2 regions of the Streptomyces sp. A2-16 genome follow, and region 2 is predicted to be linked to the other one. Evidence: riboswitches for the same ligand, from Rfam matches in the RefSeq annotation. Region 2 holds a riboswitch; the other holds the start of a gene.
What was found. A riboswitch is a leader RNA that binds a small molecule or an ion and turns the genes downstream of it on or off. The one in region 2 is predicted to bind cyclic di-AMP.

Region 1 (4,504 bases), 5.6 Mb from region 2:
CTTCCTCGGGACACCGATCGACGACACCTCGGCGAACGATCTGATGGCGCAGTTCATGTACCTCGAGTACCAGGACCCGGACCGGGACATCGCGCTGTACATCAACTCCCCCGGCGGCTCGTTCAGCGCGATGTCGGCGATCTACGACACGATGCAGTACGTCAGTTGCGACGTGGAGACGACCTGCCTCGGACAGGCGGGGTCCTCCGCGGCGGTGCTGCTGGCCGCGGGCACCCCGGGCAAGCGGTCCGTGCTGCCGGGCGCCCGAGTGGTGATCCACCAGCCCGCGCTGAGCGAGCCGATACAGGGGCAGGCCAGCGATCTGGCGATCCAGGCCGACGAGTTGATCCGGGTGCGGGGCCGCCTGGAGGAGATGCTGGTGCGGCACACCGGGCGCAGCCCCGAGCAGGTGAGCGCTGACATCGAGCGGGACAAGATCCTGGACGCGCAGGGCGCCCTGGACCACGGCCTTGCGGACGCGATCGTCCCGAGCCGCAAGTCCTCGCGCACCACGCCGGGCGCGAGGTGAGGCCTCGATGATCCCGGACCTGCCACCGCTGCCCGCGCTCACCCGCGCCGAGGGCGAACTGATCGACCGTTACCTCGACGTGGTCGACCTGCTGGGCAGGATCAACCCGGCCCGGTGCGAGGACACCTACGGCGGACTGCGCGCGGCGCAGGCGCTGGTGAGCAGGGCGGCCGAGCTGCGCGACGCGCTCGTACTGATGCACGCCCGGGGCGAACGCGACCTGCATGCCGCGACACTCGCGCGGGCCCTGCGGGTCCTGGACGGCGAGCGGCGCACGGCCAGAGTCACCGTGCCGCCCGAGTCCGGCAATTGACGTGGCGTCCGGACCTGAGTTGAAACGGACCAAAAGACGTACCCCCTATTGGCGGAGACGCGGCTCCTTTTTCGCGAGCACCGAACGTGCGCGACACGCATGATCCGGTGCCGGAGTGAGGAGTTTCTGTGCAGGTCCGGGGGCCTCTGACCGCCGAACGCCCCTTCGCTCGAAGGGGCGTTCACCCAAACGGGTGAGTGGTGAGTAACACCACAAATCCCCGGTTCCGTTGGGCTTTTCGCACTTCCGTACGCCAAGATCCCTGTCTGACGACAAGCCCCCGCCGCAGCGGCGGGGCGATCCGGGCGGACGCCGAGTCCTGCCGCCGCCCGGATGACCGGTCGACAGGAGTGGATCGGCAGGAGTGGAGGACCCAAGCACGACGGGTCGCCGGAACGGTCACGCCATGACCGGGCCGAGCAGCCCTTGGGGTGAAGCCGCGTCAGCGGCCGGGCAACTTCGCCAGCCCGAATCCGACAGGTCATCCTTCACAGGCGGCTGACGAAGGGTTGCGCATGACTGCGCTCAATCGTGTCCCGTCGCTGATGGTCCGAGCCGGTACGGCCTCGGCCTTCGCCATCGCCGCAGTGGGCGGCTCCGTCGTGGTTCCGGGTGTCGCAGCAGACGCCGCCGCCGCGACGCCGGCGACGAAGGCACTCAAGGTCGCGGCCTCGAAGAAGGGCTCGCCGTACAAGTACGGCGCCACGGGGCCCCGCCGCTTCGACTGCTCAGGGCTCACGCTGTACTCGTTCAAGAAGGCGGGCAAGAAGCTCCCGCGCACGGCTGCCCAGCAGTACAACAAGACCCGCCACATCGGCGCAGGCAGCCGCAAGGCCGGCGACCTGGTGTTCTTCCACTCGGGTTCGAACGTCTACCACGTCGGCATCTACGCCGGGAAGGGAAAGATCTGGCACGCCCCGAAGACCGGGGACGTGGTGAGGCTGCAGAAGATCTGGACGAAGAGCGTCTGGTACGGCCGGGTCAAGTGACGCCCCCGAGGGGGCGGCGCAGACCTGACATTCCGTCGCCCTCTCGGGTCCCCCGGGACGCTTGACACGGGCCGAGCCGGTCACCCGTACCGTCATGGCCGACCATCGCCCGTGCACCGCCCGCAACGAGACGCCGCTGGAGCGCGCCGACCGCAATTTCGGCGAGCTGCTCCAGGAGCTGCGCGTCACCCAGACCGGGGTGCAGATCCTCTTCGCCTTTCTGCTGACCCTGGCCTTCACCCAGCGCTTCCCGTCGCTGGACACCTTCCAGCGGGCCACCTACGTCACCACACTGCTGCTGGCGGTCGTCGCGGCGGCTCTGTTCACCGCACCGGCGGCCCTGCACCGCTCCCTCTTCCAGCGCGGCGCCAAGGCCCGCATCGTGCAGGTCTCCTCCCGGTTGGCCACGGTCGGCATGGCAGTACTGGTCCTCGTCTTCACCGGCTCCGTGGTGGACGTGACGACGGGCCGGGCCGGAGGAGCGGCCGCGGGCGCGGCGACCCTGCTGGTGTGTCTGGGCCTGTGGTGGCTGCTTCCCCGTCTGGTCCGACGGGCGGGTCTCGCCGAGGAACGCAGGGCGGCTGTGTCGCACCCGGCCCTACGGCCGGTGCCGCGCGAGGTCATCAGGCCGCGAACCGCAGCTCGGGCGGGAGCCTCACCCCGAGAGCCGTCGACGCGCTCGCGGTGACCCAGGGACATCTCTTGCAGCGCTCCGGTGGGCACGCGGCTGCTGGAGGGCGCGCGCCCGGTGTGACGGCTTCTACGGCTCCTGCTGCCCCGCCGCCGTGACCGGCTGCGCCGGTACGGTCCACGGGAGTTCGATGGAGACGGTCTTGCCGCCTTCCCGGGTGGGCCTGACTCTCAGCTTGCCGCCGGACTCCGCGGCGAGCCAGCGGATGATCACCATCCCCCGCCCGTTGTCCTGCTGGACCGCGGCCGGCAGGCGCTTGGGGAAACGGGGATGGCTGTCGGTGACGCCGATGCGCAGGTGTTCGTCACGGTCCAGCTCGATGTCCACCGTGAAGGTGGGTGACTGCCCGAAAGTGTGCTGTACGGCGTTGGTGGCGAGTTCGGAGACGATGAGCCGGACGGTCTCGGCGGCGTCCGTGGTGGGTGGCAGCCCCCACTCCGCCAGGGTGCTCAGGACATAGGTGCGGGCCGCGGAGACCGAAGCGGGTTCGCTCGGCAGAGTGACGGATGCTTCCAGGTGATCTGCCATGGCGACGTCGTCCTTTTCCCACGGGACCGGAGTCCGACACGGTGCGGATGGTTCGAGTACGGTCCCGGACTGGTGGTTCATCGTCAGAGTGCCATTACCGGGGCGGTGACGGGTGCCGATCCACCAAGATATGCATATATCTGTCGCTCGAAGCGGTGAACTCTGCGACGCGAGACCGTATTTGGGCGGCTCGTAGGGAGTAAGGAGTAGCGCCATGCAGCACGGTCCCGCGGTACGCCGCCGGAAACTGGGCGCCGAACTGCGTGCGCTGCGCGCGAGTGCGGGGCTCACCAGCGGTGAGGCGGCCCGGCTCGTGGGCTGGCACCAGTCGAAAGTGAGCCGGATCGAGACCGGTGCCAGCGGGGTGAAACCGGCCGATGTGCGGTTACTTCTCGACGCCTATCGCGTGGGGGACGTGAATCTGCGGGAGCTGCTACTGGTATTGGCGGGCTCCGACGAGGGCGGTGGCCGGCACCACTGGTGGCACGCGTACCGGGGTGTCCTGCCGCCGACGTACCGGGACTTCATCAGTCTGGAGTCCCAGGCGAGCGCGATGCGCACCCTGGAGACCTCGGTCGTGCCCGGGCTGCTCCAGACGCCCGAGTACGCCCGCGCGGTGACCCGGGCCGCGGTGGACGGCCTCGACGACGAACGGCTCGACGCCCTGGTCGAGGTCCGGCTGGCCCGGCAGGACATCCTTCGTGCGCAACCGCCTCTGGAGTTGAGCGCCGTCCTGGACGAGGCGGTGCTGCGGCGGGAGGTCGGCGGACCCGAGGTGATGGCCCGGCAGTTGAAGAGACTCGTGGAGGCGGCGCGGCTGCCTCAAGTGCGGCTGCAGGTACTGCCGTTCACGGCCGGGGCGCATGTGGGCATCACCGGGCCTTTCGTAATCTTCTCATTCTCGCGCACTTCTGATCTGGATGTGGTTGTTCTCGACCACTTGACGAGTAGCCTCTATCTCGAACGGAAAGAAGACCTCCAGGCCTACACCGAGGCCTTCAACACCCTTCGGATGCACGCCCTTTCGCCCGAGGACTCGTTGGACTACCTCGCCGCGATGGGTGACGGCATGTAAGGAGGCACCATGTCTGCACTGCCTCGGAACGTAACCTCCAGCAGCGAACTGCCCGAAGTGCGCTGGCTGCGCAGCAGCTACAGCACCGGCGCGAACAACTGCGTCGAGACGGCGAGGCCCTCGGCCGGGCCGTGCGCCGGGCTGCTCGCCGTGCGCGACTCCAAGAATCCGGAAGGACCCGCACTGCTCTTCTCCCCCGAGAGCTGGGCGGGCTTCACGGCCGCGTTCTGACCCCCCGGTCCGTCCGGCGCACGGCCGTGTCACGCCGACTCATGGTCGTGTCTCGCCGATCACACGCACAGCGCTTTCGATCTGCTCCTCGGAGAGGTCCGCACGGGCGGTCAGCCTGAGCCGTGAGATGCCGTCGGGCACGGACGGG
Region 2 (4,504 bases):
ACGGCGGCCACTACGTCTCGCCCTCCGCCGGGCGAGCGGTCGAGGCCGCCATCAGGAAGACCGGGTACGTGGTCAACCGGCATGCCCGGAGCCTCAGTACGGGCCGGTCGGACTCGGTGGCGTTCCTGCTGACGGAACCGCAGGAGAAGTTCTTCGAGGACCCCAACTTCAACATCCTGCTGCGCGGTTGCACCGAGCGGCTCGCCCAGCACGACATCCCGCTGCTGCTCATGCTCGCCGAGAGCGACGACGACCGGCGCCGTCTGACCCGGTACATCACCTCGGGGCACGTCGACGGGGTACTGCTGCTCTCCAACCACAGCGGTGACCCGGTCGCGGCCGAACTCCACGACGCCGGGATCCCGTTGGTGGTGTGCGGCAAGCCGATCGGGCGCGGGACCAAGGTGAGCTACGTGGCCGCGGCCGACCGGGAGGGCGCCCAGGACATGGTGCGCCATCTCCTCGCGGGCGGCCGCCGCCGCGTCGGCATGGTCACCGGGCCGCTGGACATGCCGGGTGGCCCCGACCGCCTCGCCGGCTACCGGGACGTGCTCGCGGAGGCGGGGCTGCCCTACGACCCGGCACTCGTCGTCGAGGGCGACTTCCGGCGCAGCGGCGGTGAACGGGCGGCCCGCCGACTGCTGGCCCAGGCCCCGGACATGGACGCGGTGTTCGTCGCCTCGGACCTCATGGCGCTGGGGGTGGTGGGGGTCCTGCAGCAGGCCGGGCGCTCGGTCCCGGACGACATCGCCGTCGGCGGCTTCGACGACTCCCCGGCGGCGACCGCCATCGCCCCCGCCCTGACCACCATGCGCCAGCCCTTCGACCGCATCAGCGCCGAGATGGTCCGCATGCTGCTGGCCCAGATCGCCGGCGAGGACACGGCCGGGGTGATCCTTCCGACGGAACTGGTGGTGCGGGACTCGGCGTAGCGCTCCGCGGACTGGACGGTTCGACGGCCGGGCGGCACAGGGCAGGCGGGGGCGCGAACGGTCACCGTGTCACGGGGCACGCCGGCACAGTCCGTCCCGCACTTCCCGGCCGTACCCGGCTCGCCGCGTCAACCGGGCGGAACCGTAGGGGACATGCCCGCACCGCCGCGCCCCCGGAACCGGAACTGCCGTCAACGGATGTGAAAGCAGCAGCCGTCCGGTTCGCGTCGAGTCGGAGGGGCCAACCATCCGTATTCTCTGATCATGGCCGCCTCCACCGCATATTCACTCATCGCCACCGACCTGGACGGCACGCTGCTCCGTGCCGACGACACCCTCTCCGACCGGTCGCTGGCCGCGCTCGCGAGGGTGGCGGCGAGTGGGGCCCGGCATCTCGTGGTGACAGGGCGGCCGGCACCCAGAGTGCGGCCGCTCCTCGACGACCTCGGCAGCACGGGGCTCGCGGTGTGCGGACAGGGCGCGCAGGTGTACGACGCCGGCGCGGACCGTCTGCTCTGGTCGGTGACCCTGGACCGGGAGCTGGCCGAGACCGCGCTCGGCAAGATCGAGGCCGAGGTGGGGCAGGTGTACGCGGCCGTCGACCAGGACGGTGTGGACGGGCTCACCCTGATCGAACCGGGCTATCTGATGCCCCATCCGACGCTGCCCGCGGTGCGGGTCAACCGGCGCGACGACCTGTGGTGCGAGCCGATCAGCAAGGTCCTGCTGCGCCATCCCTACCTGTCGGACGACGAGTTGGCGGTCACGGCCCGCTCGGTGGTGGGTTTGTTGACGACGGTCACCATGTCGGGGCCCGGGACCGTCGAACTCCAGCCATGCGGCATCACCAAGGCGACGGGCCTCGCGCTGGCCGCCGAACACCTGGGCCTGGGACCCGAGGTGACGATCGCCTTCGGGGACATGCCCAACGACATCCCCATGTTCGACTGGGCGGCCCACGGCGTGGCGATGGCCAACGCCCATCCCGAACTCAAGGCCGTGGCCGACGAGGTGACCCTGTCGAACGAGGACGACGGCGTCGCCGTCGTCCTCGAAAGACTGTTTCCGCAGGGCTGATACGGCCTAGTACGCGCCCCACACGTTGTCGATGGACCCGTACCGCTGGGCCGCGTAGTTGCAGGCCGCGGTGATGTTGGCGACCGGGTCGTACGGGTCCCACGAGGTGTTCGCCACGTGGTACGCGTTGAAGGTCGGGTCGATCACCTGGAGCAGACCCTTGGAGGGCGTGCCGGCGGCCGCGTTGGAGTCCCAGAGGTTGATGGCCCAGGGGTTGCCGGAGGACTCGCGGATGACGTTGCGGTAGATACCGTCGTAGGAGCCGGGAATCCCGTGCTCCGCCATGACGGCGAGGGAGGCCCGGATCCAGCCGTCGAGGGTGTTGGGGTAGCCGAGCGTGGTTGCGGTCTGCACGGTCGGGGTGGCCGCGGACGCGCTGGTCGCGCCGATGAGGGGGAGCGCGAGGACGGCGACTCCGGTGCCGGCGACGGCGAGCTTGCGGACGAGACGGTTCCTGCGGGGAGCGCGGTGCTGAGCGGCAGCGGGCATGGCGAAGTTCCTCTCCGTCGCCTGCGAGGTGAGCTGTCGGGTTCGGGCGGGAGCTGCCCGGCCACGCCCACGAAAGACGCGACTTCACCCCAAGCCGTGCCGGTATGTCCGAAGACGCCCGGTACGGCGACCTACCTGGTTCCCCCGCTCCTGCCCTGGATCTCGGTGGGTGTACGGGCGGTGGCAGGATTCGGCGTCCGCCCGACAGGCCGGGAACGTATGCGAGAGCACATGTCCGGAACAAGTGGTGAATTCACATGCCGCGCCTATTGACCTTGGTCGGTGGCATTTGGGGCACTTGATCCTTTGCGGCCGCAAGCCTCAACTGGCACGCAAGGGAAGGCGGATTGAATGGTTCCGGATATCCGTCGACCCGTCAGCCCGAGTGAGTCAAGTCACGCCCGTGCGCAAGACGTGCAAAACGGGCAAGGGGCTCAACTCATAGTCAACCGGCAGTCCGTGGGATCCGCTTCTCCCACGTCCGGTGGAAGACCACCTCGCCGCCCTCGGTGCAGACCACCTCGTTCGCGGTGCGGAAATCCGTCCCGTCACAGGTGATCTCCGAGCGGGAGCGGACGGTGGTGTCCCACGCGAGCTCCGGCCGGTGCAGCCGGATCGACCGGTCCGAGCGGGTGCGGGCGGACAGGGGATCGTTCTCGTCGACGGTGTACGTCTCCAGCGCTTCCTCGGTGCACTCCAGACCGTCGGGGTACACGCGCGTGCCGCCGCCGCGGGGGTCGACCTCCAGGCGCCACTCGCCCTTGGCCACGTCACGGACGACCAGGCGCTCCGGGCGGGGCTCGTCCAGCGTGGCCGGGAGGCCGGCCCCCAGCGGCGCGGACTGCTCCGGCTCCTCGAACACGATGTCCGAGGACGCCTCACGCGCGCGTACCGGCAGTTCGAGGAAGCTGCCCGCCGGGTCCAACATGAACCCCGCCTGCGACCCGGGCTGCGGCCAGATCCACGGCCAGTACGCGGAGGAGACGGCCAGCCGGATGCGGTGGCCCGGCGGGAAGGCGTGCCCGATGCCGTTCAGCGCGAGCGTCACCTCCTGCGTGGCCCCCGGCTCCCAGGGCACCACCCGGTCCTGGCCATGGCGTGCGGAGAGGTTCAGCGCGCCCCGGGTCACGAGGGTCGACGACCCGTCGGGGGCCACGTCGCACAGCCGCGCGACGACCTGCCCGCGCGACACCTCCGAGGTCACCCTGAGCCGCACCCTGGGTTGCCCCAGCACCCATGTCTCCTCGCCCACCGCGAACTCGAAGCAGGCCGAGCGGGCGTCCTCCTCCCGCTGGTCCGGCGGCAGGTCCGCGTCGTTCCCGAACGGGAGGAACCGGCCGGCGTCCACGCCCGTGTGCTGCGGGGAGCGGACCAGGACGGGGGCGCCCTGAAGGCCGTACGACACCGTCGTCACGTTCGGGGAAGGCCAGGCCGGTTCGCCGACCCAGCGGCCCGGCAGGGTGGCGTGGACCGTCGCCGGGGAGTGGGAGTCCACGACGTAGGAGCGCAGGAGCGGTTCTCGCATGACGCCGGTGTCGACGCCCTTGAGGTGCTGGTCCCACCAGCGCAGGGTCTCCTGGAGGAAGCCGATCGCCGGGCCGGGCGGCCGGCCGCGGTCCGGGTACTGGTGGGACCAGGGGCCGACGATTCCCCGAACGCGGTCGGCCGGCAGGTGCTCGACGAGCCGGAGGACCGTGTCACGGTACGGGTCGTGCCAGCCGCCCACCGCGAGGACGGCCGCGCCGATCGTGCCGAGGCCCTCGCGGACGCTGCCCCGCCGCCAGTAGTCGTCGCGGGTCTGGTGGTCGAGCCAGGTGTGGAGGAACGGGTCGACCTGTTCCAGGCGCTCGAGCCACAGGTCCCGCCACGCCTCGCCCGCGTACAGCGGATCCGGCGGGCGGCAGACGAGGGCGAGCATCGTCGCCGCCCACGCGTGCATGTCCACCGCGAGGACGGAACCTCCCAGGTAGTGCACGTCGTTGTCATAGCGGTCGTCGGTGGAGCAC

Region 1: it holds a riboswitch for cyclic di-AMP, as region 2 does, so the genes downstream of both, IOD14_RS28710 (C40 family peptidase) here and IOD14_RS03750 (transglycosylase SLT domain-containing protein) in region 2, are expected to answer to the same signal.

What each region holds. Positions count from the first base shown of each region.
Region 1 covers NZ_CP063808.1:6,405,865-6,410,368, forward strand. The annotation lists gene IOD14_RS28700 (ATP-dependent Clp protease proteolytic subunit) at 1-529, shown strand, start outside; gene IOD14_RS28705 (hypothetical protein) at 537-842, shown strand; cyclic di-AMP (ydaO/yuaA leader) riboswitch at 1,143-1,354, shown strand; gene IOD14_RS28710 (C40 family peptidase) at 1,358-1,831, shown strand; gene IOD14_RS28715 (DUF6328 family protein) at 1,926-2,519, shown strand; gene IOD14_RS28720 (ATP-binding protein) at 2,592-3,050, opposite strand; gene IOD14_RS28725 (helix-turn-helix transcriptional regulator) at 3,265-4,125, shown strand; gene IOD14_RS28730 (DUF397 domain-containing protein) at 4,135-4,356, shown strand; gene IOD14_RS28735 (8-amino-7-oxononanoate synthase) at 4,396-4,504, opposite strand, start outside.
Region 2 covers NZ_CP063808.1:787,387-791,890, forward strand. The annotation lists gene IOD14_RS03740 (LacI family DNA-binding transcriptional regulator) at 1-932, shown strand, start outside; gene IOD14_RS03745 (HAD family hydrolase) at 1,197-2,009, shown strand; gene IOD14_RS03750 (transglycosylase SLT domain-containing protein) at 2,016-2,498, opposite strand; cyclic di-AMP (ydaO/yuaA leader) riboswitch at 2,504-2,676, opposite strand; gene IOD14_RS03755 (CocE/NonD family hydrolase) at 2,944-4,504, opposite strand, start outside.